Linked DNA regions of Leucothrix mucor DSM 2157. The protein of the gene in region 1 interacts with the protein of each later gene in a pairwise test. Links are inferred from orthologs where the notes say so. Each region holds a gene or a part of one and is shown on either strand. Other genes may lie near its edges. The genes, in order: LEUMU_RS0108615 and LEUMU_RS24245.

Evidence for each region.
Region 2: the proteins of LEUMU_RS0108615 (region 1) and LEUMU_RS24245 interact in binary tests that used the Escherichia coli proteins (3 or more experiments, as listed by UniProt). The link is inferred for Leucothrix mucor DSM 2157 from one-to-one orthologs.

The regions. Positions count from the first base shown.
Region 1 is NZ_ATTE01000001.1:1,925,834-1,943,009, reverse strand. What follows is about bases 1-2,950. They hold LEUMU_RS0108615 (septum formation initiator family protein), read left to right. Parts: upstream 1-1,279; coding sequence 1,280-1,621; downstream 1,622-2,950. Other genes in these bases: LEUMU_RS0108600 (helix-turn-helix domain-containing protein), read right to left, coding at 2,941-2,950; ispF (2-C-methyl-D-erythritol 2,4-cyclodiphosphate synthase), read left to right, coding at 2,367-2,855; ispD (2-C-methyl-D-erythritol 4-phosphate cytidylyltransferase), read left to right, coding at 1,621-2,370; eno (phosphopyruvate hydratase), read left to right, coding at 1-1,263. Also shown: more of LEUMU_RS0108600, read right to left, coding at 2,951-3,189; tRNA dihydrouridine synthase DusB, read right to left, coding at 3,289-4,314; LEUMU_RS28965 (zinc-ribbon and DUF3426 domain-containing protein), read right to left, coding at 4,331-5,011; prmA (50S ribosomal protein L11 methyltransferase), read right to left, coding at 5,026-5,910; accC (acetyl-CoA carboxylase biotin carboxylase subunit), read right to left, coding at 5,910-7,256; accB (acetyl-CoA carboxylase biotin carboxyl carrier protein), read right to left, coding at 7,271-7,720; LEUMU_RS0108570 (helicase HerA-like domain-containing protein), read right to left, coding at 7,966-9,441; LEUMU_RS27860 (peptidoglycan-binding domain-containing protein), read right to left, coding at 9,595-11,331; LEUMU_RS0108560 (alpha-D-glucose phosphate-specific phosphoglucomutase), read right to left, coding at 11,540-13,165; LEUMU_RS0108555 (DUF1249 domain-containing protein), read left to right, coding at 13,358-13,792; LEUMU_RS0108550 (Fe-S cluster assembly transcription factor), read left to right, coding at 13,951-14,433; LEUMU_RS0108545 (metallophosphoesterase), read right to left, coding at 14,476-15,207; LEUMU_RS0108540 (DUF924 family protein), read right to left, coding at 15,282-15,827; lpdA (dihydrolipoyl dehydrogenase), read right to left, coding at 15,832-17,176. UniProt on the Escherichia coli protein: Essential cell division protein. May link together the upstream cell division proteins, which are predominantly cytoplasmic, with the downstream cell division proteins, which are predominantly periplasmic.
Region 2 is NZ_ATTE01000001.1:479,626-491,178, reverse strand. Bases 8,590-11,553 are described here. They hold LEUMU_RS24245 (cell division protein FtsQ/DivIB), read right to left. Parts: upstream 10,438-11,553; coding sequence 9,742-10,437; downstream 8,590-9,741. Other genes in these bases: murC (UDP-N-acetylmuramate--L-alanine ligase), read right to left, coding at 11,485-11,553; LEUMU_RS0102090 (D-alanine--D-alanine ligase), read right to left, coding at 10,577-11,485; LEUMU_RS29275 (hypothetical protein), read left to right, coding at 10,436-10,564; ftsA (cell division protein FtsA), read right to left, coding at 8,590-9,733. Outside these bases: purL (phosphoribosylformylglycinamidine synthase), read right to left, coding at 1-2,066; chromosome segregation protein SMC, read left to right, coding at 2,220-5,729; LEUMU_RS0102120 (cell division protein ZipA C-terminal FtsZ-binding domain-containing protein), read left to right, coding at 5,763-6,404; LEUMU_RS0102115 (PA3496 family putative envelope integrity protein), read left to right, coding at 6,560-6,760; LEUMU_RS0102110 (PGPGW domain-containing protein), read right to left, coding at 6,757-7,164; cell division protein FtsZ, read right to left, coding at 7,248-8,399; more of ftsA, read right to left, coding at 8,498-8,589. UniProt on the Escherichia coli protein: Essential cell division protein. May link together the upstream cell division proteins, which are predominantly cytoplasmic, with the downstream cell division proteins, which are predominantly periplasmic. May control correct divisome assembly.

The DNA.
Region 1 (17,176 bases):
ATTATTGCTCGTGAGATTGTTGATTCACGTGGAAACCCAACGGTAGAAGCGGATGTTACGTTGAGTAATGGCGTTGTCGGACGGGCAGCTGTGCCGTCTGGAGCATCGACGGGTGCTCGTGAAGCCATTGAATTACGTGATGGTGCAGCGCGCTACTTGGGTAAAGGCGTACAAACAGCCGTTGCTAATGTAAACGGCGAAATCGCTCAGGCGATTGTTGGTATGGATGCAAATGATCAAGCAGCTTTAGACGCTAAGTTGATCGAGCTAGACGGTACTGACAACAAAGCCCGTTTAGGTGCAAATGCATTGTTGGCGGCTTCTCTGGCGGTAGCTCATGCTGCAGCGAATGATGCGGGTGTTGGTTTATACCAGTACTTAGGCGGTGAGACGCAATACAAAATGCCAGTACCAATGATGAACATCATCAACGGTGGTTCACACGCTGACAACAGTGTTGATATGCAGGAGTTCATGATTCTGCCTGTTGGCGCAACAAGCTTGGCAGAAGCGGTTCGTTACGGCGCTGAAGTATTCCATACGCTGAAAAAAGTACTGACTGAAAAAGGTCTGAATACAGCGGTTGGTGATGAAGGTGGTTTTGCACCGGATTTGTCTTCTAACGAAGAAGCCATTGAAGTGATTCTGGAAGCGATTAAGCGTGCCGGTTACGAGCCAGGAAAAGATATTTGTTTGGGTCTGGATTGTGCAAGTTCTGAGTACTACAAAAACGGCAAGTACGAGCTGGCCTCAGAGGGCAAGAGCTTTAGTGCTGCCGAAATGGTCGACTTCCTTGAAGTGTGGGTTGATAAGTACCCAATCATCAGTATCGAAGACGGCTTGGATGAAGCAGACTGGGATGGCTGGAAGTTGCTGACTGAGCGTTTAGGCAACAAAGTACAACTAGTTGGTGATGATCTATTTGTTACTAATCCTTCTATCTTCCAAGAGGGTATTGATAAGAACATTGCTAACTCAATCCTGATCAAGTTAAACCAGATTGGTACTTTGAGCGAGACACTGGAAGCGATTCGCATGGCTCAGGCTGCAGGTTACACTGCGGTTATTTCTCATCGCTCTGGTGAGACTGAAGATGTAACGATTGCTGACTTGGCTGTTGCAACTAATGCAGGCCAAATCAAAACTGGCTCACTGTCTCGTTCAGACAGAGTGGCCAAGTACAACCAGCTGCTGAGAATCGAGCAAGAGTTGGGAGCCAATGCAAGTTTCGCAGGTGCTGCTGCGTTTCGTTACCTGAGTTAATAAGGATCTCTAACTCATGAAATACCTGATAACTGTTATGGCCATTTTGCTATTGCTGCTGGTGTCAAGCCTGTGGGTCGGTCATGGCAGTTATCCGGCTAAATGGCGTTTGGAAAAAGAAATCGCTGATATGAAAGCGCAGAATGAAAAGCAGGCTGCGCTTAATCGGCAAATTCGGGCGGAGCTGGATGATGCTCAGTCTGGTAATGATGCGGTGGAAGAGCGCGCCCGCAGTGAGCTAGGCATGATTCGAAATCGGGAAACCTTCTTTGAAGTGATTCTTGATGTACAGCCGACCACACCCGTGGGTACGCTGGAAGCAGAAGCCCCCGTTGATACTGTCACGCTTACAGAATAATGAGTGCATCATTATCGTCAGTTGATGAGTCGGTTTGGCTAGTGATTCCAGCCTCTGGCGTGGGTAAGCGGATGGCCGCTGAGTGTCCCAAGCAGTATCTCAAGCTGCATGATAAAACCATTCTGGAACATACCATCTCGCGCTTTACGCAATTGCCGCAACTGCAGGGCGTTTTGATCGTTGTAAGCGAGGCTGATGAGTACTGGCCAGGCTTGCAAGCGACGCTTAAATCTACCTTTCCTAATATTTTAATCATTAGCTGTTTTGGCGGTGCAGAGCGCTCCGATACCGTGGCTAATGGGCTTCGTTACCTTATTCAAGAGCAACAAATACCACCTGATAGCTGGGTAATGGTTCATGATGCCGCTCGGCCTTGTGTTCGATTGGGTGATATCCAGTCACTGCTGGCGATTCGTGATGACAGTGTGGTTGGTGGAATTCTTGCGACACTCGTTAGAGACACGATGAAACGCGCGGAAGCTAACACCAAACAAATCAAACACACAGAAAGCCGTGAAAATCTATGGCATGCGCAAACTCCGCAATTGTTTCGCTTAGCTGAACTGCGTGACGCACTGCATCAAGCTGAACTTGCTAATGCTGTGATTACGGATGAAGCTTCCGCAATGGAAGCAGTTGCCAAGTCGGTGCTATTGATTGAGGGTTCGGCGGATAATATCAAACTAACACAGCCTTCTGACCTTGGCTTTATTAATTACTTACTGACGACTAAGGATTTCACGGAATGACGAATATGCGCATCGGAAATGGCTATGATGTTCATGCCTTTGGTCTTGGTGATCATATTGTGCTGGGTGGCGTCACTATTCCTTATGAGGCGGGTTTTGTTGCTCACTCGGATGGCGACGTCTTGCTGCATGCAATCTGTGATGCCTTGCTGGGTGCATTGGCCTTGGGTGATATCGGAAAACACTTTCCGGATACCTCGGCTGATTTTGAAAATATTGATAGTCGGATATTGCTACGTCATGTGTATCAGCTAGTGCTGGATAAAGGCTATAGCTTGATGAATATGGACTGTGTGATCATGGCGCAAGCACCGAAAATGGCGCCACATATTGATACGATGCGGGCATTGGTGGCTGAAGATTTGAAGGTTGATGTCGATCAGATTGGCATTAAAGCAACGACGACTGAAGGTTTGGGCTTTGTAGGGAAGAAGCAGGGAATTGCCGCTAGCGCTGTATTGTTGCTGGCTAAGGCTAGCGTTTAGCTCAAAACAAAAATAATTTAATGAGGCATTCCAAGCTTTGGTTTAAGCAATGAATGCCTCATAAATAGGGCACTATCTTTACTGATTAAAGCAAGCCGTGACGCTTTAGCTTTGATCTCAGTGTCGCACGGTTCATGCCTAAGCAGGTCGCTGCTTTTGACTGATTGCCGCGGGTGTGCTTCATGATGACTTCCAATAAAGGGCGTTCAACTTCATCCACAACCTGACGGTATAAATTCGTTGCTTCGTGATCTCCTAACAGCTCGAGATAGTCCGATACGGCCTTGTCAGTTGCCTCAGACAGCGAGTCTGCGTTAAGTGGTGTATTTGTCATTGTTCACGTGACCTGTATATTATTTTATGGGGGTTGTGTGTGATTATGTCAGGACACAATCAGATGTATATCGGGTAAACTCAGCGTGTTGTAGACGGGTTACAGTGTGGCATATATCGCTTCCTTAAATAATGACAACTGTTCGCCGGGGGTTCTACTGCTCAGTATTTTAGACCTCGCATCCGTTTGGGTCGACATGCTTAATAAATACCAGTTGATTATTTTGTTAGCAATTCGAGAATGATCGGCGGTACGCACTGGTTGATTAGTGGTATTAATCAGCAATTTACTCTCGGGATTGTAACAATTTATATCATACGAGCGTTCAACGTGTTCAACTGCTGTTTGGCACTTGTACTCATCGGTCAGCTCACTGCTATAGTTAATTCCAAATAGCTTTTGGTTGATCTCTGCAAATATCCAAGGGCGTCCAAAAGAACCTCGCCCGATCATAATTCCATCAGCCCCAGTGTAGTCAAAAACGTAAGCCGCTTTGTCACTGCTTGAGATGTCCCCATTAGCTATCACTGGAATATTAACATGTTTTTTTACTTGTCGAATAGTTTCGTACTCGGCAAATGGACGATATTTGTCCTCTCTGGTTCTTCCGTGTAGGGCCAAGGCAGAAACGCCGCAATCTTCCGCAATCTGTCCAATACGAATGGCATTGCGCGACTTCATATCCCAGCCTGTTCGGTATTTAATCGTAACCGGTATGTCTATAGCATTGACAACACTACGAATAATTTGTTCCACCTGCTGTTCGTCCTTGAGTAGGGCGGAGCCTGCCAGTTTCTTACTGCCTGCTACTTTTTTGACCGGACATCCGAAATTTATGTCAATTATCTGTGCCCCTTGAGAGGCGTAGAAGCGCGCGGCTTCAGCCATGACTTTAGGGTCGGTACCAACGATTTGGATGCTTCTGGGGCCATCCTCGTCCATCTGAGGTAGGCGTAGTTGGGTCTTGCGGGTATTTAGTAAGCTCAAATCACTGGTGATCATCTCAGAAGTGGCTAGTCCCGCGCCGTGTTGGCGGACTAAGTCCCGATAAAGGCGGTCAGTAACACCAGCCATCGGCGCTTGTAGTACGGGGCTTGTAAGTTTGAAGTGAGCGATTTTTAACATGAGGCAGTGGTGCTTATCAAAGGTAATTGAACTCGAATCGTTTGGCACGATTTCCAGGCGGATCTTGGATTTTCAGGCGTATTGAAATGGTCTCATTACTTTTTAGCAGGCTACCTTGAGTGTATTGTTCATAGTACTCCTGAGGCTTAAAACGCCTGAGTGCTATGATCTTGTTATTAGCATCCAGTAATTGGGTTTCAAGGTATGGAAAGGGTTGAGCTGTGTCGGCATCGTTTCGAATTGAAGCCGTTATAATTAATGCATCTGGCTCGCTAGGGTGGGCAAACACTTTGCGGCTGATGGTCTTGATTTTATCAGGGGCTCTTCCGCCGCCAAACCATAAATCTTGTGTCAGCCAAGCTTGAGTCGCAAGAATACCGCTGAGTAATACGATTAGGGCGAGAGGAAGCCAGCGCTTCGATGAAAAGTTGTTACTGGTCGTCTGCTTGGTTTTGGCGGTATTTGTTTTGGTCGTGCTGGGGTCGCGCTGGTATTGCTCGCGTTTGGACTGTTTATTCAGCGAATCAAAGGGCATTTGCTCATTGTTATCATCTAGCCCCGGTAATTTGGTGGATAGCGTTTCCATTGCGTTAAACACGGACGCACACTCACCGCAGCGCAGCTTTCCTTGCGCGGCGGTGAGTTCTTTCATTGTGACCCTAAAAACGGCCTTACAGTGCGTACAGCGGGTATACATAATGTTTTTCGTTGTTACCGAACTTGAGCGGTCATCCTAACCCAGCCATCCTGTTCAGCAAACTGAATATCATCACAATGGGCTTGATAAGCTTCCTGCAATAATGGAACTTGCTCAGCAAGCACGCCCGATAACACAACCATTCCACCGGGTTTAGTCATTTGGCAAAGTGTTTGAGAGAGTTCGATCAGTGGTCCACACAATATATTTGCCAGCATTAAGTCGGCTTGCATCTCAGGCATATCTTCAGGAAGACAGGCGCTGATTTGCTCGTCTTGAATGCCGTTCTTTTCTTGGTTGTCGTGAGTTGCAGTCAGCGCTTGAGGATCAATATCGGTCGCTTGGACGTGTGTCGCTCCAAGCTTAATCGCCGCAATCGCTAGAATGCCGCTACCACAACCATAGTCGATTACGCTGGCACCAACTGGAGGATTCTGATCTAACCATTGCAAGCATAAAGAGGTCGTCGGGTGAGTCCCTGTACCAAAAGCCAAGCCGGGATCGAGTAGGATTTTAACGGTATCATCATCCGGAGTTTCTGACCAGCTAGGATAAATCCATAAGCGCTCGCCAAAACACATGGGATGAAAATCCTTCATCCACATGCGTTCCCAAACTTGTTCTTCCAAAACTTCCTGGTGTAGCTTACTGATCTGCCAAGCCTCTCGGTTTTCTTCAAGCTGCCGCTCTAAGGCATCCGCTAAGGGCTTATCTTCTTCACGAAATAAGATCGTGACGATGATGTCGTCCCACAGTGGTGTCTCATTGGGCAGTGGCTCAAGTACTGGTACATCGCCCGCATCACTGAGTGTAACGGAGGCTGCGCCCATGTTCTCGGCCGCCTCACTGATGAGCGCTTCGCCTTTTTGGGAGGTCTGACAAATCAATTGAAACCACATTAGCTTTGGATTCCTAGCTTCTTTTCAAGGTAATGAATATCCGCACCACCTTTGATAAAGGCAGGGTCGGTGATAATGCGACGCTGGAGGTCAATATTGGTTTTAATGCCTTCAATCACCATTTCTTCCAAAGCACCTTCCATGCGAGCAATTGCACCCGCGCGGTCTTCACCGTGAACGATCAGTTTGCCTATCATCGAGTCGTAATAGGGCGGAACCGTATAGCCACCATACACATGAGAATCAACTCGAACGCCTAAGCCGCCTGGCTGGTGGAAGCGCTCAATTTTACCCGGTGATGGCATAAAGGTGTTTGGGTCTTCCGCATTAATACGGCACTCAATGGCATGACCTTTAGGAACAATATCTTCCTGCTTGATCATCAGCTTCTCGCCAGAGGCAATCAGCAGTTGCTGTTTCACCAAGTCAACACCTGTGATCATCTCAGTAACCGGATGCTCAACCTGCAGACGTGTATTCATTTCAATGAAGTAAAACTCACCGTTTTCATACAGGAATTCAAAGGTTCCCGCGCCACGGTAGCCAATTTCGCTACAGGCTTTAGTCAAAATTGCGCCCATGCGGTTGCGCTGCTCAGGAGTAATGCCTGGCGCTGGTGCTTCTTCAACCACTTTTTGGTGACGACGCTGCATTGAGCAATCACGTTCACATAGGTGAATCGCATTACCAAAGGAGTCAGCCAATACCTGAAACTCGATATGACGAGGAGCTTGCAGGTATTTCTCCATGTAAACCACGTCATTACCAAAGGCACCGCGTGCTTCACTTTTAGTCAGGATGATGGAGTCAATCAGAGCTTCGCGCTTATGCACCACGCGCATACCACGTCCACCACCGCCACCGGTAGCTTTGATGATAACTGGGTAGCCAATTCTGTCACCCATCGCCAAGGCTTCAGCTGGGTCTTCTGGGATCGCGCCTTCAGAGCCAGGTACGCAAGGTACATTGGTCTTCAGCATGGCTTCTTTAGCAGAAATTTTATCGCCCATCAGGCGAATAGTCTTGGCACGTGGTCCAACAAACACAAAGCCGCTGGACTCTACACGCTCGGCAAAGTCTGCATTCTCAGAGAGAAAGCCGTAACCTGGGTGGATCGCATCGGCATCAGTCACTTCAGCGGCACTAATGATCGCTGGAATGTTCAGATAGCTGTCAGTGGAGGAGGCTGGTCCGATACAGACAGACTCATCGGCTAGGCGTACATGTTTTAAATCACGGTCAGCAGTTGAGTGAACTGCGACGGTTTTGATTCCCATCTCCCGACAGGCGCGTAAGATACGGAGTGCAATTTCACCCCGGTTTGCTATTAGCAGTTTCTTAATCATGCGAAATCCCGGGGTTATTCAATCACAAACAAAGGCTGTCCAAACTCAACTGGTTGTTCATTTTCAACCAACACCTTGGTGATGACGCCTGATTTTTCTGATTCGATCTGGTTCAGCATTTTCATTGCTTCGATAATGCATAGCGGATCGCCAACAGAAACAGTCTGGCCAACTTCAACAAAGGCTTTGGCTGTTGGTGATGATGCGCGGTAGAAAGTACCAACCATTGGTGATTCAATCAGTTCGCCTTTTTCAGCTTCTGGTGCAAGAGCTGCGGCAGGTGCCTGAGCAGGTGCGCCAATCGCAGGAGCTGCAGCAACGGGTGCAGGTGCGGCCATTTGTACGGGTGCTGCTGAGCTATAACGAGAGATTCTAACCGACTCTTCGCCTTCAATGATTTCTATCTCAGCAATGTCGCTGCTGTTAATGAGTTCAATCAGCGTTTTAATTTTTCGAACATCCATCTAGGCATCCCCTTTGGTAATTTGAGTGAGTACAGCTAAGCGTTTCGATGACCAAGGTCTATTTAGAATAAAAATAGACCACAAATCCATGTCAAAATGTCGACTTTGACATGGTTGTTAATTTCTAGGAAATCTACAAAAATCGTTTTTTGTCGGAAGTTAGCTGTCGTTAGAGAAATTTTGTGGGATTTTACTCTGTAATATAAAAATGAGCCAGCTTTCTAACCGATTTTTAAGGCCATCTTTTACTTACGAAATAATGATCCGAGTAAACCGCGTACGATTTGTGTTCCTAATCTTGAAGCAACTGAGCGCGCCACGGTTTTGGCGAAGGCTTCACCAACACTTTGTCGGTTAGAGCTTCGGCTGCGAGTGTTGGGTTTAGCTGCCTTGACTTGCGCTTGCTGTAATGCGGCTGCTTGTCTGTCTCGCTCTGCCTGTACTGCGCGCACATTAAGAATTTCATAGGCCGACTCACGATCAACCATCGTTTCATATCGACCATTGAGTGGGCTTGAACGAATAGTTTGTTCAACTGCGCCATCCGGAGCAGGGCCAATCAGCGAGCGAGGAGGGCAGATTAACGTCTTTTGGACAATGCCCGGAATGCCTTGTTCCTGTAATACGGATACCAGCGCCTCACCAACGCCAAGTTGGGTAATGGTCTCTTCGGTATCAAGGTCTGGGTTGGCTCGGAAAGTCTGCGCCGCAGCGCGAACTGCTTTTTGGTCTTTTGGTGTGAATGCGCGCAGTGCATGTTGTATGCGATTACCCAATTGGCTCAGTACGCCATCCGGAATATCCAGTGGGTTTTGAGTAACAAAGTAGATGCCGACACCTTTTGAGCGAATTAGCTTAACCACTTGTTCTACCTTATTCACTAAGGCATCAGGTGCATCATCAAACAGTAAATGGGCTTCATCAAAGAAGAACACCAAGCGTGGTTTATCTAAGTCGCCGACTTCGGGAAGTGTTTCAAACAGTTCAGAGAGTAACCAAAGCAAGAAGGTGGCATACAGCTGAGGTTTCATCATTAGCTCATCGGCAGACAAGATATTGATCTGGCCGTAGCCCTTGTTGCCGGTGCGCATAAAGTCCCAGATATCCAGAGCCGGCTCACCAAAAAAGTCTTCCGCGCCTTGTTGCTCAAGTACTAGCAGGTCTCTTAAGATGGCTCCAATCGAGGCGGTACTGATATTCCCATACAGTGTTTGAAAGCTGGCACGGTTCTCACCAACATAATTAAGTACCGAACGAAGGTCTTTAAGGTCTAACAGGAGCAGGCCTTCTTCATCAGCAAACTTAAAAGCAATATTGAGAATGCCTTCCTGAGTGTCATTAAGCCCTAGTAGTCTGGCTAGCAGCAGTGGCCCCATGTCGGTGATGGTCGTACGTACTGGGTGGCCTTTTTTACCAAATAGATCCCAGAATACAACGGGAAAATCTTCAGCCAGATAATCCGTGATGCCGATTTTCTCAATACGTTCATCAACTTTCGCGTGTGGTTTACCTGCTTGCGTGATGCCGCTTAGGTCGCCTTTAATATCTGAGAGAAAGACCGGAACGCCCATGCGGGAGAAGCCTTCGGTCAAAACTTGTAGTGAAATTGTCTTGCCGGTACCGGTTGCGCCTGCGATTAAACCGTGTCGGTTGGCAAAGCGGGGATCCAAAAATACCTGATGATCGCCTTTACCTAGCAAAATACCCTTATTGACTGTCATTATTTTTATGCCTCTCAAGAAAACAGTGCCAGCTATCGCTGCCCTAAAATTTGAGATTAATCATAAGGTTTATACCGACTAATGGAAAGTAGCAATTAAAAAAGGCCTACCCGAGGGTAAGCCTTTTTATGATCAACTAGCGATTAACCGGTATTACTGAACTAAGTTAAGTGCGCGTAGTGTATCGCGATCCAAAGTGCCGGTTTTTAGGCCTTTACTTTCCTGGAATGCTGTTAGTGCCTTTACAGTGCTGGGTCCTAAGCGACCATCTATCTCACCTGGGTTGTAACCACGCTGCTGCAGGGATTTCTGAATCCGGTAGACAGCATTTGCACGCGTCAACGGAGTTACTGCAGAATCTCCGACTGGGGCTGCGCGTTGTACGGCAGGTTTTGGAGCAACCGGCTGTACTGTACGGCTATGCGACACCATGGTTGGCTTCGGAGCATGTGCCACTGGCTTCACGTAAGTCGTTGGCTGCTTTGGCTTAGCATAGGCTTGCTGCTTGTGCTGTTGTGCCAACAGAATCTGAGCCGCTCGACGTTGCTGAGCTAAATCTGCCTGATGCTGCGCTGCGCGTTGTCTCTGCAATTGAGCTTGGCGCTGTTGTGCCTGCTGCTGCCTTGCTTGTTGGGCATGCTTTCTTTGTGCCGCAGCTTGACGTTGTTGCGCTTGATGCTGTCTTACTTGCTGGGCATGTTTTCTTTGTGCTGCAGCCTGACGTTGTTTTGCCTGTGCGACACGTTGGCGCTGTGCTTCCTGTACCAACCATTCCTGGCGTAATACTTTTTGCTGCTGATCAAACTCTTTCGCTAAGCGACGCTGCTCTGCAACCACTTTAGGGTTGGTTGAGTGTCTAGGTGTTGCTTTAGCTGCATGGCGTGGAGCAGCTTGTGCACCCGGAGTTTTACAAGCAATTGGCTTCCATGAATAGCGTTCTTCACTCACCTTGGTACGGTAGTTTTTATTCACGAAACGAGCAGGTGTGTTTATCGTGCGGTAAAGCGCTGGTGAAACCAGTTTCTTGATCTTCTTTGTCTGGTAGACAGCTGGTACATGCTTGCGAATTTTGCGAGCAGGTGTCGCCACTACTTTTTGAGTAATGGTTTTGTAAACAGCTTCTACTTTAACGCGACACAGAATCTCACCCGTCATGTTATCAATACGAGTAATAGGGCCGGTTTTACCGCGCTGCCATTTGTAATGGGCTGGCTTCACTAAGATACGCTTAGTCACATTGCGGTATGTCGCTGGGACATACTGCATGCGGTGAGTGGCAGCACGAGCAACAACTTTCTGGTTGATCCATGTGTACTGTGGGCCACGTACTAGTACGCGCTTATTAACAGCCGGTGATACCTGAACGCGTTTAACACGGTTTTGGAACTTGGCGGGTGTTTTAACCTTAGCAAAACACTGGCCAGGTTGTGCAGGTGGCATACCAATACCGCGATGCTGAACAACTGGTTTCGGCTTTTGCACATGGCGTTTAGGCTGGTGTACAACTCGGGCAGGCGCTGCTGCAACCGGCTTTTTGTACATAACAACTGCTGGTGGCTTAGCAGCGTGCTCAGCTGGCAGTGGCACATAAATGCGCGCAGCCTCAACCAGCATATTATGTGAGTGTGTATCGGTAACAACGCGAGTCTGCATTTGATGATCTGCAGCATACTGCTGACCGCCAGAAACCTGTTGGCCTCCTGCGACTTGCTGTCCACCAGCAACCTGTTGACCTCCAGCTACCTGTGCGCCACCAGAGACTTGTTGTCCGCCGGCGACCTGCTGACCACCAGTGATTTGACCACCGGCTTTAAATTGTTGTTGACCACATCCGGTCATTAATCCAGCGAGTAGTACGCTTGATACCGAGAGTTTAATCGTTGTATTCATAGTAATTGGAGTCCCCTTATTCTGGGTGCTATTTCGATGCGAGTATTATGTAATCTGTGCCCATCATAAGGGGATTAGGCTGAATCGATATTATTATTCTGGCTGAGCGGTGCTCTTTACCGTATAAAAATCACCCGTAAAGTAAAAACCCGCATTCTGGCGACAGTTTGCGGGTTGGTAAAGGGTCATATTTTAGGAGGTAGTGGTTTTAGGTGACAACGTCTGCTGCATTTCGACCGGTCAGTTTGGTCAAGTTCGCGATGTTATCAGCAAGGTCCAGCAGTTCTTTAAGTACCGACTGGGTTTCTTCATTAAATCGCTCAGCGTTCGCTTCGAAGTGCTCTACATATAAACGCAATGTTGCACCACTGGTGCCAGTACCCGAGCGGCGGTAAATGATACGCGCGCCATCTTCGAATAAAACGCGAATACCTTGATTACCACTAACTGAAGCATCTACTGGGTCGGTGTAAGAGAAGTTATCGGCGAGTTTCACTGTTCGTGAGCCAAACTGCTTACCCGTCAATGCGCTTAAGCTCGCTTCCAGATGTGTAAATACTGCATCGACGCGCTCAGTTTCAACCGCTTCATAGTCGTGGCGGGTATAGAAGTTGCGGCCATACTGCTGCCAGTGCTCCATCACCAAATCAGCAACGCTCTGCTGCTTCACGGCCAAAATGTTTAGCCAGTAGAGTACTGCCCACAAGCCATCTTTTTCACGAACGTGATCAGAGCCGGTACCGAAGCTTTCTTCACCGCATAAGGTAATGCGCCCGTCATCCAGCAAATTACCGAAGAATTTCCAGCCCGTAGGCGTTTCAAAGCAATCCAAGCCTAAAGCTTCAGCTACACGATCAACCGCTTGGCTTGTTGGCATAGAGCGCGCAACACCAGCCAGTCCTTTTTTATAAGCCGGAATGAGCGCCGCATTGGCTGCCATAATGGCAAGGCTATCGCTCGGTGTGACATAGCAATTAGCACCCAGAATCATATTGCGGTCGCCATCACCATCGGAGGCCGCACCAAAGGCCGGTGCATCTTCGGAGAACATGCGCTCAACTAATGCTTCGGCATGGGCAAGGTTTGGATCAGGGTGGCCGCCACCAAAATCTTCAAGTGGGATTTCGCGAATAATATTATCTGCCGCCGCACCTAGGCGATTCTGTAGAATTTCCGTGGCATAAGGGCCAGTTACCGCGCTCATTGCATCAAAGCACAGTTTGAAGTCATCCTGTTTAATCAGGCTGCGAATGGCATCAAAATCAAATAATTCTTCCATCAAGTCAGCATAGTCAGCAACGGAGTCAATGATCTCAACTTGCATATCCAATACTTTAAACTCGCCAAGTACATCTAAAGCCAATGCCTCGTTATCGGCTCTTTGGTATTGCGTGATATTTTTGGTGACTTCGAATAGCTGGTCGGTGAATGATTCCGGAGCAGGGCCGCCATTGGCTGCATTAAACTTGATGCCGAAGTCACCATCCGGGCCACCAGGGTTATGACTGGCGGATAAAATAATGCCGCCCAGTGCTTTATGCTTGCGGATTAAATGTGAAACGGCTGGTGTTGATAGAATTCCGGATTGTCCGATCAGTAGCTTTCCAACCTTGTTCGCGGCCGCCATGCTAATGATGATCTGAATGGCTTCACGGTTGAAATATCGTCCATCGCCCCCAACTACTAAGGTCGACCCTGCAATGCTCGGCAAGCAATTAAAAATTGATTGAATGAAGTTAGGCAGATAGTGTGGGGTTTGAAAACGACTGACTTGTTTACGTAGTCCTGAGGTTCCCGGTTTCTGGTCTGCAAAAGCTGTCGTGTCAAAGTTCATACTGATCCTTTTGAATATTATGGTGGGTTTCGCAGTATCTAACGCTATGCTTACTCTGATGATAGAATGAAAGCAGGGTTGTTTCCATTAAAAACCCGCATACTCCAATGCAGTACCTCCTTTTCCCGTAGACTTTTTCTTATGACGACAAGCCTGATCAAACAACCACTGTCCCAATCAGAGCTCATGATAATGAGCAATATCGAAAAGGCGATTTTTCCACCGATCCCTCGTTCATTCGCCGCGCTCATGGAAATGTATGAAATTAATTACATGCAGCTGCGTCTACTGTGCGGTGATATCCGTAAATTAGAAGGTGATACGGTTTCTTTTGTTGAGTCGGGGATACCGCTTCGCATCACGGTGTTGGAGCAATGCCGACATACAACCATGTTGCTGCTGACCTACGACTTTGAAAATGGCGATGACCCGCGTCCTGACCTGCACATACAGATTTACCATGACTCCCGTCAAGCCAATGTATTGAGCCGCCGTTGCAATTTTTCAGGCGAACAAGTGTCAAGCGGTAAATTACGGTCAGATACTCAATTATTATGTCATTGGCGCACTAATCGGTTTTTATTCAAGTGGGTCAAGTACTTACTTAGGCAAGGCCATCAACTTTAATACCCACTAATCGACTCATAGATTAAATCTCTGTCATAAAGATTGACTAGACTACTAGGTTATTTATAATACCTACCAATTCACTAGGTAATTGTTTTCCTCTGCACCTATACCAAAATGAAGACTGTTAATTTTTAGCTGATTGGAGACTCGTAAAGATGAAGCTTTCAACAAAAGGTCGGTATGCGGTAACTGCGATGATGGATCTCGCCATTAATGATCGGAGTGGTCCGGTTACGTTGGCAGATATTTCAAGTTGTCAGGGAATTTCGTTGTCATACCTTGAGCAACTGTTTGCCAAGCTGCGTAAAGCGAAGCTGGTAGAAGGTGTGCGTGGCCCAGGCGGTGGATACCGCTTAGGTAAGCCTGCCAATGCGATTAGCGTGGCGGATATTATTTTGGCCGTCGATGAGTCAATCGACAGTACACAATGCCAAGGTAATGAAGACTGCCATGCTGGTGATCGTTGTATGACGCACAAGTTGTGGGAAGATTTAAGTCATCGCCTGTATGAATTCCTAAACGGAATTACGCTGGCTGACTTTATTAAGCGCCCGGAAGTAAGACGCATAGCGGTACAACAAAATACCACATCTAGTCACATCAACCGGATGTTCCAGCCGGTTGCGCGTGCAAGTTGATGCGGGTTTGCTAAGCAGGCCGGACAAGGGAGTCGTGTGGACTCACTCCGAGCCTGTTTTGATGTCATGAACTTCCCGCTTAGGGTGAATTTGTAACATCGTAAGCCTTGAATCAATGCCGTGAGCAATGTACGCCGCTCCGGTATCTATGTAGTAAAGATTGGCAGCCAGCAATGGCTTATCGACAATCGAGTGCCCCACCACTAGCAAATCAATTCCCGGCACCTTGGGTACCGTTTCTTTAGCACTGATATAGTGATGACGAAGCCTTGACCACTGTGCATGCTGCTGTAGTTCCTCATCATCCTGTAAGCCTTTCACAAACGCCTTCCAGTCAAGTCCGATTGGAATATCGGCGTGTACAATACCAATTTGACCGGTTGCGGTCGTGATTTCAAAAGCCATTGGTAATTCGCTTAGCGCACTAATAATGGCTTTACGTTTGTCATCCTTAACCATCAGCCACCAAGCACCACCTGCGCGCTCAGTCCATGCTTTAAACACAGCTTCTGAGTCTTGCGATTGCAGTAATAGCTTTTCGTGATTCCCTTGCAGGGCATGAAACCAAGGTTGGCCTAAAAACTCGAGCACGCGCTCTGATTGCGGGCCACGGTCAACTAAGTCACCCACAGAGAAAAGGCGATCTTGCTCTGTATTAAAACCGACCTGAGCCATTAATTGTTCCAGTGTTTCAAACATGCCATGTAAGTCACCGATAACAAAGTCACGGCCGGCATGATTTTCCGGAAAATATTTAAATAAAGGTACAGGCATAGTTGAAGGGCGCCTTGTTGGTAAGGCTCTGTGAATCAGGTCGCTTAGAATAGCATAAAACCGCTTGATATCACTTATCCCGTAAAGGCTGATTTGGAGTTCAGGTATTCGATTTCGGCATCGCTACTGTCACGCCCAAGAATGGCGTTACGATGTGGGAAGCGACCATAGCGCTCTACAATCTCACGATGGTGTTTGGCAAAGCGAATATTGCCTTCTAATTCGGACGCTTCGAAGCGCTCGACAGATAGGTCCTGATCTTGCATATGCTCGCTATGCATTAGCGGCATATATAAAAAACTGAGTTGTTCTTTGGGTAGTTGCTGATCAAAGCCTTTTTCTATTGCGACTTTGGTCACTTGAACTGCGGCTTGCTCAGTACTGAAACTGGCAGGCTCTCCACGAAACATATTGAGTGGAAATTGATCCAGCACGATACACAAAGCAAGACAACCCTCAGGGCTGTCTTGCCAAGTATCCAGCTGACCATCAGCGGCAGCGCGCCAGAGTGATTCATAATTTTGGGTAATCAACGCGTCGATCTCGGGCGTTGATGAGAACCAATGAGATTTCATCGGTTCGCTATACCAAAATGTCAGAATACTCTCTGGCGTCTGCATGGGATCAACCTTTTTTCTTCGGTGCGTAAATATCCGTACAAGTCCCTTCAGCAACTTCCGCTGCGAAGTTTAAGGTCTCGGATAAGGTTGGGTGAGGGTGAATGGTTAGCCCGATATCGTGAGCATCTGCATTCATCTCAAGCGCCAGTACTGCCTCAGCAATCAGTTCGCCGGCATTGTTGCCCACGATACCGGCGCCGATTAAGTGACCGGTTTCCTTATCAAACAATACCTTGGTCATACCTTCGTTACGGCCACGGCTCAATGAGCGTCCGCTGGCTGCCCAAGGGAATACACCCTTAGTATAGGCAATCCCGTTGGCTTTGCACGACTCTTCACTTTCACCCATCCATGCAATTTCAGGATCGGTATAAGCAACAGAAGGAATAGTGCGAGCATCAAAGTAAGCCTTATGGCCTGCAATAACTTCTGCCGCAACCTTACCTTCGTGAGTGGCTTTGTGTGCCAGCATAGGCTGACCAACAATGTCACCGATCGCAAAGATGTGATCGACATTGGTACGCATCTGCTTGTCCACGCTGATAAAGCCACGCTCATCAACCTGTACGCCGGCTTTGTCTGCATCAATTGCCAAGCCATTCGGGCTACGACCAATTGCCACTAGAACCCGGTCAAAGGTTTCAGTTGCTGGCGCTTTATCACCTTCAAAATGACAGACTAAACCTGCTTCTGTTGGCTCAATGGCGGTCACTTTAGTGTTCAGGTAAATATTTTCATATTTAGCCTTAATGCGCTTTTCCAGTGGGCGAATCAAGTCACGATCCGGTCCCGGAATTAAGCCCGGCGATAATTCAACAACGGTGATCTTGGAGCCCAGTGCATCGTATACCGTGGCCATTTCCAGACCAATGATACCGCCACCAACCACCAGCATACGCTCAGGCACTTCTGCCAATTCCAGCGCGCCAGTGGAGTCGATTACGCGTGGGTCATCCCAAGGAATAAATGGCAACTTAGTGACTCGAGAACCCGCAGCGATAATGCAATTATCAAAGCTGATTACTTGAGAAGCGCCATCTTCATCGACCACGTTAATGGTATTGGCTGAAGTAAATTTACCGTAGCCTTTAACGATCGTGACTTTGCGTTGCTTAGCCAGACCTTTCAAACCACCGGTTAATTTACCCACCACATCATCTTTGTGCGCGCGCAGCTTGTCCAAGTCAATCTCTGGTTCGGAGAACGTCACACCCTGATGCCCAAATTCTGCGGCTTCATTGATGATTTCAGCGGTGTGCAGTAAGGCCTTGGATGGAATACAACCCACATTCAGACACACACCACCGATACTCTCGTAGCGCTCGATCATGATGACATTCTGGCCCAAA
Region 2 (11,553 bases), 1.5 Mb from region 1 along the record:
CCTTTGTAATCTGTCACAGTGACCGCCACATCAGCAACCGGTACTTGCCAAGGACCCACCATCTGATCGCGGTTCACCATACCGGTGATGCTGCGATCGCCAATGGTAATCAGGAAGGATTTTGAAGCGACAGTTGGCAAGCGCAATACCCGCTCAATCGCTTCACTCAATACAATGCCATCCAGCTCAAGCTCTGGCTTGCTGAAGGTTTTATGATGCACATTGCGCAGCATTTTAGGCGGCTTACCCAACAGCACATTCATTGGCATATCGACAGGGTTATTGTCGAACTGCGCATCTTGTACTAACAAGTGGCGATCTTCAGTGGCAGTTCCAACCACGGCATATACCGCGCGCTCACGCTCACAAATCGCTTCAAACTCGGCTAAACGCTCTTCAGAAATCGCTAGCACATAGCGCTCTTGAGCCTCGTTACACCAAATTTCCATTGGTGCCATGCCAGATTCCGCATTGGGTACTGCGCGTAGCTCGAAACGTCCACCTCGCCCGGCATCATTGATGATTTCCGGAATCGCATTGGAAATACCACCAGCACCCACGTCGTGAATCGACAGGATTGGGCTGTCTTGGCCTAACGCCACACAGCGATCGATCACTTCCTGACAACGACGCTCCATCTCAGGATTGCCACGTTGTACCGAAGCAAAGTCCAGACTTTCAGCACTGGTACCGCTGGCCATGGATGAGGCTGCACCACCACCCAAACCAATCAACATTGCAGGCCCACCTAGCACCACAATCGGCGTGCCTTCTGGTAGATCTTTTTTCTTAATATTGTCAGGGCGAATATTACCCAAACCACCTGCCAGCATAATGGGCTTATGGTAGCCGCGAAGCTCCTGACCTTTCGGGCCCGGTACTTCGGCTTCAAAAGTACGGAAGTAGCCGCACAAATTCGGACGTCCGAATTCATTGTTAAATGCCGCCGCGCCAATTGGCCCATCCAGCATAATATTCAACGCAGAATCAATCCGCTCAGGGCGACCAAAGTCGCGCTCCCAAGGCATTTCATGGCCAGGAATGCGTAAGTTAGAGACTGAGAAACCACAGAGACCCGCTTTAGGCTTCGAACCGTTACCGGTTGCGCCCTCATCACGAATCTCACCACCAGAGCCAGTCGCGGCACCGGGGAATGGCGAAATGGCCGTTGGGTGGTTATGAGTTTCCACCTTCATCAGCATGTGCACCGCTTCATTGTGGTGCTCGTAAGCATGACCATCGCTGGACGGGAAGAAACGACTCGCCGCTGGTCCTTCAATCACTGAGGAGTTATCGCTGTAAGCGGTTAATACGCCTTCCGGTGAATGCTTATAGGTATTGCGAATCATGCCGAACAGTGTTTGCGTCTGCGGCTGATCATCAATCACCCAATCGGCATTGAAGATTTTATGACGACAATGCTCAGAGTTGGCCTGCGCAAACATCATCAATTCAACATCGGTTGGATTACGCTTAAGCGCCGCGTAGTTATCCGCCAGATACTCAATCTCATCAGCAGATAAGGCAAGACCCAACTCAATATTAGCTTCCTGCAATGCGCCGACTGGGTTAGCGCCCAATTCAACATAACGCAAGGGTGCAGGTTCTGCATGGCTGAACAAACCTTCAACGCTGTCCAGATCCGGCAATACCGTCTCCATCATGCGATCATGCAATTGTGCAGCGATCAGTGTTTTCTGCTCAGCAGAAACAGAAGCACTGTATTCAACGTAGTACGCGGTCGCACGCTCTACCCGAATCACCGCTGTTAGATCGCAGTTGTGCAAAATATCAGTCGCTTTACTCGACCAAGGCGAGATAGTGCCTTGGCGTGGCGCCACTAAAAACAACTCGCCAGCGGGTTGAGCAGTATCCTGCTCCTCACCATAGCGCAACACGTGTTCAAGGCGTTCAGCTTCTTGTTCGGTTAAAGTACGGCTAAGATCGGCAAAGTGCTGATAACGGGCATGGACTGCTCGTACCTCTGGCACTTCACGCTGTAAGTTTTTCAACAGCTTAGCTTGGATAAAGTCGGAAAAGGCTCGGCCACCGGGGATAATCAGCATGGTTGGCTACATCGTTAGAAATGAATGGCGTATGATAGTGTATCTAGCGCATGGGTTGAATGCCGTTTTTTAATTTTTTCGTGCAAATACGCTGCACCTTACTTATTATTGGCCCCCCACGATAATCACAACAATGGTCGATCCCTTTTTCTTATGCGTCTTAGCAAGATCAAACTGTCTGGATTTAAATCTTTCGTAGACCCAACGACCATTGAAATGCGGAGCAATCTGACCGCGATTGTCGGCCCGAATGGTTGCGGAAAATCCAATACGATCGACGCTGTGCGCTGGGTAATGGGCGAATCATCCGCTAAAAACCTGCGTGGCGCCTCGATGGAAGACGTCATATTCAACGGCTCCTCCACTCGCAAAAAAGTCGGCCAAGCCAGTATCGAACTAGTATTTGATAATAGTGATGGCACGCTAGGCGGTGAATATTCCCAGTTCTCTGAAATTGCTATCAAGCGCTTACTGAGCCGCGACGGACAATCCAAATACTTTCTAAATGGTACACGCTGCCGTCGTCGTGACATTACCGATATCTTCCTAGGTACCGGCTTAGGTCCTCGCAGTTACGCCATTATCGAACAGGGCATGATTTCCCGCCTGATCGAAGCTAAGCCTGAAGAGCTGCGCGTTTATATCGAAGAAGCGGCCGGTATTTCAAAATATAAAGAGCGCCGTAAAGAAACCGAGACCCGCATTCGTGGCACCCGCGACAATCTGGATCGTCTGAATGACCTGCGCGAAGAGATTGATAAACAGCTCGGCACCCTGAAACGTCAAGCCAGCGCCGCTGAACGCTTTAAAGACTTTAAACAAACTGAGCGTCGCTTAGCCGCTGAACTGTTGTATCTGCAACTGCAAGCCGTGCAAAAAGAGCTGCAAGCTCAGCAAGAACAAATTAATACCGAAGCGGAAAAGCATCAGGATCACCTGAAACAGCAACGCTCGATTGAAACACAGCTGGAAGCTCATCGCAGCCGCCAAACCGAAGCCAATGCCGAATTTAATCAGGTACAGGCTGGTGTGTATGAATCCGGTGCTCAGGTTTCTCAGCTGGAACAGCAAATTCGTCATCAGCACGAAATCGTCCAACGCGACAAGCAGCAGCGTGAGCAACTCGAACAAGAGCTGTTAAACGCCCGCATGCACTTGCAACATGACGAGGAGCGGCTGTTACAAGCACAAACAGAGCTGGAATTGCTGGAGCCAAAGGCCGAAGAAATGCTGGCCATGCAAGAAACTCAGCAAGAAGCGCTGGATGTCGCTGAACAAGCCCTCAATGAGTGGAAACAACAATGGACCCTTGGACAGCAACAACTTGCTGAGCCAACACGCCAGAGCAGTGTTGAAAGCAGCCGAATTCAGCAATTACAGCAACAAATTAGCCGTAACCAGCAACGCTTACTGCGCCTTGAACAGCAGCATGCCGAGCAAGGTGATCAGAGCGAACAAGCTGAAAAGATTGAGCTAGTCCGTGAGCATCAGTTACAACTGGCCGCTAAGCTGGAAGAAACCGAAGCCACGCTCAGTACGACGCAAGCCACCCTGCAAAAACAGCAAGAAGAGCAGCGAGAAGAACAGCAACAACTGAATGAATTACGCGGCTCATTACAAAGCGCCCGTGGGCGTTTAAGCTCGCTGGAAACCTTGCAGCAGGCGGGCTTAGGTAAAGATAAAACAGCCTTGAATCAATGGCTGACAGAACACCATCTTGATCAACTGCCACGACTGGCTGAAGAAATTAAAGTCAATGCCGGCTGGGAAAATGCCGTTGAAAGCTTATTAGGCCCAACACTGGAAGCTTTGCAACTCCCCGCAGATCAGCGGCTCGAACACCTGATTAGTACAGCACCGGCACATGCAATAGAGCTTTTACTGGCAGGCAATGCCAACTCAGATAATCATACCTATTCAAAAGATAGCTTGGCGCAGCAGGTTCTCTCCCCTACTCAACTCAAGCCGCTGCTGGCATTAGTTTACTGCGCTACAGATCATCAGGATGCGCTCAGCCGCCAATCCAACCTCAAGGCAGGTGAACGCCTAATCACTGCGGATGGCAGCTGCTACGGAACAAACTGGGTGCGCCTACCGGGCTCTGAGCGCGAACAAGAAGGTGTGATTGCTCGCCAGAAAAGCATTGAAGAGCTGCAAGCCAGCATCGCAAAAGATGAGCAACAGCTCAAGCACACTGAAATGGCGCTTGAAGCACTTCAGGAGCTGGCCGAGCAGTCCCAAAGCCAGCTAAAGTTACAGCAACAGCAACAGCAGCAATTGCATCGCGAAGAAAGTGAAGTGAATGCGCGTGCTCGCGGCCTGGAGCAGCAGCAAGTACAGCAGGCACAATTTGCCGCGCGCTTAACGGAAGAAACGACCGAACTTAATCAGCAGCAAGAAGCTGACACCGCGCAATTATTAGAATCAGAAGAGTCGCTGGCACTGGCACAAGCAAGTATCGAGCAACTCACTGAAAATCTTGAGCTATTAAGAGAACAGCAACATCCACTAGAACAAGCTTTAAGTGATGCCCGTCAGCAATTTCAGCTGAACCGCGACCAATACCAAGCGCTACAAATTCAGATTGAAACGCAACGCAGTGGTTGCCAAAACAGTCAGTCGCAGATCGAACGAGTTCACTACCAGATTGAGTCGTTGCAAGCACGTAAGCTAAGCCATACTGATACCCAGTTGGATGATGCACTGATCGCAAGCCTGCAAGAACAATTAGAGCAAGCGCTTGAGCAACGTAAGGTCAGTGAAGTTGCATTGACGGATGCTCGCAAAGCGCTGTCCGATATTGATCAGAAAATTCGTGAGCATGAACAAGCACGTGCGCAAGCTGAAGCCATTGTTCAGACTCAACGCGAAAAAATCGAAAAACTAAGGCTGCACTGGCAAACAGTCAATGTTCGTGAAGAAACCTTGCTGGAACAGTTGGCCGAAACCGAATTTGATCCTCAAATGCTGCAGCATGAAATGGATCTAAGCGCTCAGATTTCATCGCATCAGGAACAATTACAGGATATTCGCCAGAAAATTCAGCGCTTAGGAGCGATCAATCTGGCCGCGATTGAAGAATATGAATCGCAAAATGAGCGAAAGACCTATCTGGACGAGCAACATGCCGACCTGGCAGAGGCTATGGCGACGCTAGAGAGCGCCATTCGTAAAATTGATAGGGATACCCGCGGTCGCTTCAAAGAAACCTTTGAGAAGGTGAATGTGCGCATTCAGGAGATGTTCCCACGCTTGTTTGGCGGCGGTGAAGCACACCTGGAAATGACTGGCGATGACCTGTTAACTACCGGCATCTCAATCATGGCTCGCCCACCGGGAAAGCGTTTGAGCAGTATCCAACTTATGTCGGGTGGTGAGAAGGCCTTAACGGCAGTGGCGATGGTCTTTGCGATCTTTGAATTAAACCCTGCACCGTTTTGTATGCTGGATGAGGTGGACGCGCCACTGGATGAAGCGAACGTCGGGCGTTTCTGCGAGCTGGTAAGACACATGTCGAAACGGGTACAATTCATCTTTATAACTCATAATAAATCTACCATGGAAATGGCGGAGAATTTGGTTGGGGTTACCATGCGTGAACCGGGTGTGTCGCGTATGGTAGCGGTCGATGTAAATGAAGCGGCACGGATGATAGATGAGTAGCCGTAAGCAATTGTTTTTGCCAAGGAAAACACAATGGACATAGTTAGTATTCTGATCACCGTCGCGGGGATCATCGTGATGATCGCCTTGTATATTATGGGACGTATTTCACAGAATAAGTTTCCAAAACAAAGTGATGGCGTAGTGCCTAAGATCAATGATGATTTTGGGAAGACGACTTCATCAGTGATGCAGGATCTGCCAGCGACCGATGGCTCAACGCCGGTTGTGGTTGAGGAAACTATCCTCGCAAGACCGCGTAAGCAGGCTGTTACGCCCCGTCAGGTCGTATTATTTATTGCGGCAGAGGAAGGTAAAACACTGTCTGGCGATAAGATCAGCGAAGTGTTGCCACAGTATCAATTGCGCTTTGGCGATATGGATTTATATCACTATCCGGTTGAAGATAATGGGGTACCCGCGAACCTGTTCACCGTTGCTAATGGCATCAAGCCTTGGACCTTAAGTCCAGCGGATTTAAAGGGCTCTGAGACACCCGGCCTATCTATCATGATGCAGCTGCCTAGCCCAATTGATGACATTGACGCCATTGAGATTTTGATCTCTACGACGCAAATGGTGGCGGAAGAATTAGGTGGCACATTGAGAAATACCGATCAGGAAACCTTCAGTCACGACGATGCTTCTGCATTGATTGAATCGCTAGACCATTAAGTTTTTCCGACCAACGGTAAGGCTGAGTCAGTTATGATTCAGCTGCTATTCCTGATAATCGGTCGTATTCACCAGTAAGAAGCGCTTTAAGCCAAACAGCTAAAGCGTTAGGGCACAACAAAAATAATAATCTCCTAACAAGTGAGTACCACAATATGATGAATACCAAAAAAATCTTAGATGATATGTTTGTCGCGCATAAGAATAACATTCACCTAATCGAAGGCGAATCTAAAGAGCACGCAGAGCCACAGAAGCCGCATGTGCTACGCCGTAATATTGAAGACTACCTTGAACGTAAAGCTTTAGAGAGAAAGCTTAAAGATGTATTCGAAGATGACTACCCATTGGATTAATCAACTTGAATTGGGGCACGATTGGCTTTCTTTCTGATCCAGTTTATCGAACTTAGGACCTTAGAATAAGAAATCAGTCGTCGCTCCAATTTGAATTTTCCGGGAAAATTCATTAAAGCAATACCAAATAGAATCGTCAGAATCCCCTGCCCCGGCAATACCAGCATCAGTATTCCCATAATTAGCAGTATCACTCCCAACATATTCTTTAATATCAGTAAGCAAAACCGTAAGACCGGATGATACTCCGACCACTGGCTTTTATGCCGATAACTATCCCTGAAGTAATCTTCCGGAATACGTATCACAATCAATGGCACTAGTAGCAAGGTCAACACAAAGGTCGCCAGCGACACCAGCCCAAGAATAACCACCCACTGTGTACTCACTTCAAAGCTTGGCATAAACACTCCGAAAAAGGACCGCTGCCGAACCAGTCGACAGCGGAAACAGAGAATAGATATTTTTTCTTCAGGCGCTAATTAAACTAGTCAGCCTGATTGCGCAAGAACGCTGGGATATCCAGGTAGTTCTTGTCACTGCCTGACTTAGCAGTTTTGCTAGTGTCGGCGCTAGGGTTTACATCGCTACCAGCGACTTTACGCTGTGTCTGCTCGATTTGAACAGGACGTAAGCGAGTGGTTGCAGGGCGTGCTGGAGCATCGCTAGTCGTTGCTGGGTTTGCACCATCAAGACCAGTTACCACGATCGTTACGCGGATCTCATCAGTCATCTCAGGATCAATAACCGTACCAACTACCACAGTCGCTTCATCGGAAGCAAACTCACGGATTGCGCTACCCACTTCTTCAAACTCATGGATACCCATATCCAAGCCAGCTGTGATGTTAACCAGAATACCGCGCGCGCCATTCAGATCGATATCATCCAGCAATGGGCTAGAGATCGCCGCTTTAGCTGCCTTAGTGGCACGCTCTTCACCGCTGGCAGAACCAGTACCCATCATGGATAAGCCCATGCCATTCATTACAGTGCGAACGTCCGCGAAATCCACGTTGATCAGACCAGGACGGGTAATCAGTTCTGCAATACCCTGTACCGCGCCTAACAATACGTTATTCGCTGCTTTGAACGCATCCAGTAACGTGATGTTTTTACCTAGAGACGTCAGCAGCTTACCATTTGGAATGGTAATCAGTGAGTCAACACTCTTAGACAGTTCCGCGATTCCGGCTTCAGCCATTTTCATGCGGCGTGGGCCTTCAAATGGGAACGGCTTAGTCACAACCGCAACGGTCAAAATACCCAGCTCACGTGCCAGCTCAGCAACAACCGGTGCTGCACCAGTACCGGTTCCACCACCCATACCCGCAGTGATGAATAGCATGTCAGTACCCGCGATTAGCTCTTTAATGCGCTCGCGATCTTCCAGAGCCGCTTCACGGCCGATATCAGGATTTGCGCCTGCACCCAAACCTTTAGTCAGTGAGTGTCCTAACTGGATCAGAGTCTCTACACCTGAGCCTTCCAGAGCCTGAGCATCTGTATTGGCACAGATAAACTCAACACCTTCAATACCGGAGTCAACCATGTTCTGGACAGCGTTTCCGCCACCGCCGCCGACTCCAACGACTTTAATTACCGCACTTTGACCATCTGCATCCATAATCTGAAACATGCTATTCTCCTTTTATAATCCTTTGTACTAACAATTCAATGTGACTAATTTATTAATCCCGAACTATCGAATTCGGGTTTATTGCAACGCAAGAAAAATCAGAGATTTCCCTGAAACCAATTTTTCATTCGTTCCCAAACACTAACAGAGGTACCCGAGACATAAGCCCTCCCGGTCCCGGCCGCCATTTGTTTTGCGCCGTAGATTAGCAATCCAACACCTGTTGAATGAATTGGATTGTCAACTTCCCCTTTCAAGCCGCCCACCCGTCGGGGTGATCCAAGGCGCACTGGCATGTGGAAAATCTCTTCCGCTAGCTCCACTGCTCCCAGAATTTTTGATGAACCACCAGTCAATACGATACCGCCACCAAGACGCTCGGCATAACCGCTGCGACGTAGCTCCGCGAGAATCAATGAAAACAGCTCCTCATAACGGGGTTCAATCACAGATGCCAGAGTTTGGGTTGATAATGTGCGTGGCTCACGCTCACCGACTCCCGGCACCTCAATAATCTCTTCTTCAGTAATCAGCTGACGCAATGCGCTGCCGTGCTGAATCTTTAACTGCTCTGCGAACTGTGTCGGTGTACGCACAGCAACCGCAATATCATTGGTGACCTGATCTCCCGCAATCGGGATAACCGCCGTATGCTGAATCGCACCATTCAGGAATACCGCAATGTCACTGGTGCCGCCGCCGATATCGACCAGACACACACCTAATTCTTTCTCATCATCTTCCAGAACCGCATAGCTTGATGCCACTTGCTCCAGAATCAAATCGTCTACGTCTAAACCACAACGCTCAACGCATTTAATAATATTTTGTGCCGCACTTTGAGCGCCAGTCACCAAATGCACACGGGCTTCTAAACGCACACCAGCCATGCCCACCGGATCACGGATACCATCCTGATCATCGATGACATATTCTTGCGGCAGCACATGCAAAATCCGCTGATCGGCTGGAATGGCAACAGCACGGGCCGCATCCATTACGCGCTCTAAATCCGCATCAGTCACTTCTTTATCACGAATCGCTACGATACCGTGTGAATTCAGGCTGCTAATGTGGCTTCCTGCAATCCCGGCAAACACAGAGTTGATGTTCACGCCAGCCATTAGCTCAGCTTCATCCACCGCACGGTTGATTGATTCAATCGTGGACTCGATATTCACCACCACGCCTTTTTTCATTCCGCGTGCCGGTGTTTTGCCGATGCCGACAATCTCAATCTCTCCGCTGGCAGACACTTCGCCAATCAGCGCGACCACTTTGGATGTACCAATATCCAAAGCGACAACCATATTTGTTCCATCGTTACGTGACATGCGGTGTACTACCCCTTTTTCTTGCTGGCTTCCTGCTTCAATTGCCAGTCACTTTTCCATTTCACTGCAAAACCGTTGGTATAACGTAAGTCCACGGTGTGAATCTTATCGATCTGATCCGCTAACTCACGTTGATATCCAACGACAAAACGACGCAAACGCTTTTCCTGCTTTTCACGCCCTATGTTCACAATCAATCCGTTCTCAAGTTTCAGCTGCCATGAGCCACGCGCATCCTCGCGGAACTCTGCTATCGGCGTTGGAAACTCCCGGGTCCACTGTTGCACTCTCAGGTAGTTCTCTACCATACCGCGCCCCTTGTCTTCCGGACTATAAAGAACAGGTAACTGGCCTATTTTCTCAGGTAGTTCGGCATCAATGATCTCGCCGAACTCATTTAGCATGCTATCTGCGCCCCAAAACGCGATCGGCCGCTCTTCATGAATCTTTATCCGTAGCTTGTCTGGCCACAGTTTTGTCATCGAAGCGGAGTACACCCAAGGGCTAAATTCCAGCTCAGTTTCCAGCGACTTGGCATCCAGCAAAAACAAATTGGTGGATACAAACGGCTGAATAATTGGCTGCAAATCTTCCTGCTTCAGGTACTTCAATTCGCCAGTGACTTCGATTGCGCGAATCGTAAGATTTTCCGGCCGATTAATCCAGATATATGCAGCAGTTATCAGTAATAAAGGCGCTAACATGAATAAAACTGCCGAAACGCGCCCCCAATTCAGGTTTAACGAAACGCCTGGCTTAAAACGAGACGATAGCGGCTGCTTAGCGCCTCGCTTTCGGGTTGCCTGTGGCCGTTTCTTTTTTGTCGCCTGAGTTGCCATATGCTTACTCTGATGTCTCCAAAATTTTGACCACTAAGTCTTCAAAACTAATGCCCGCCGCCTTCGCTGCTTTTGGCACTAATGAGTGACTCGTCATGCCCGGAACGGTATTCAACTCAATTAACCAAGCCTGTCCCTGTTCATCCTGCATGAGATCAATCCGACCCCAGCCAGAAGTGCCCAATACATCAAAAGCTTGTTTTGCTAGTGCCTGCATTTCCGCTTCGGCTTCCGGATCTAAACCGCAAGGGCAGAAATAACGAGTATCATCTGACTTGTATTTCGCTTCGTAATCGTAAAACGCGCTATCGGTTTCAACGCGAATCACCGGCAATACCTGACCACCGACAATGGCAATCGTATATTCTTTGCCAGTCACCCATTGCTCTACAAACACAGCAGAATCATGTTTGCGGGCTTCCTGATACGCGAGTGGCAACTGCTCAGCACTCGTTACCTTGCTCATCCCAACGCTAGAACCTTCATCGGCCGGCTTTACAATGAGCGGCAAGCCTAACTCAGCAACCACGGCATCAAAGTCTGTATCATCCTGCAAGATCATAAATGCAGGTGTTTTTAATCCGCAGCCTAGCCAAAACCGTTTAGTCATCAGCTTATTCATGCTGATGGCTGAAGACATAACCCCACAGCCAGTATACGGCATCTGAATCAATTCTAATGCGCCTTGCAGCACACCATCTTCACCGCCACGACCGTGTAAAATATTGAATACGCGATCAAAGCCTTCTGCTTTCAACGTCTCAACGACATTGCGATCAGCATCAATGCCATGAGCATCTACACCTTTAGCTTGTAAGCCAGCTAACACGGCGGCACCACTGTTTAGTGATACTTCGCGCTCAGCCCCCCAGCCACCCATCAAAACCGCGACTTTACCGAATCTGGCTTTCATTATGCTTTACTCCAAGCGGTTAGTTGCTCAGGCAAACCCGCAGAAATCGTACCGACACTACCGGCACC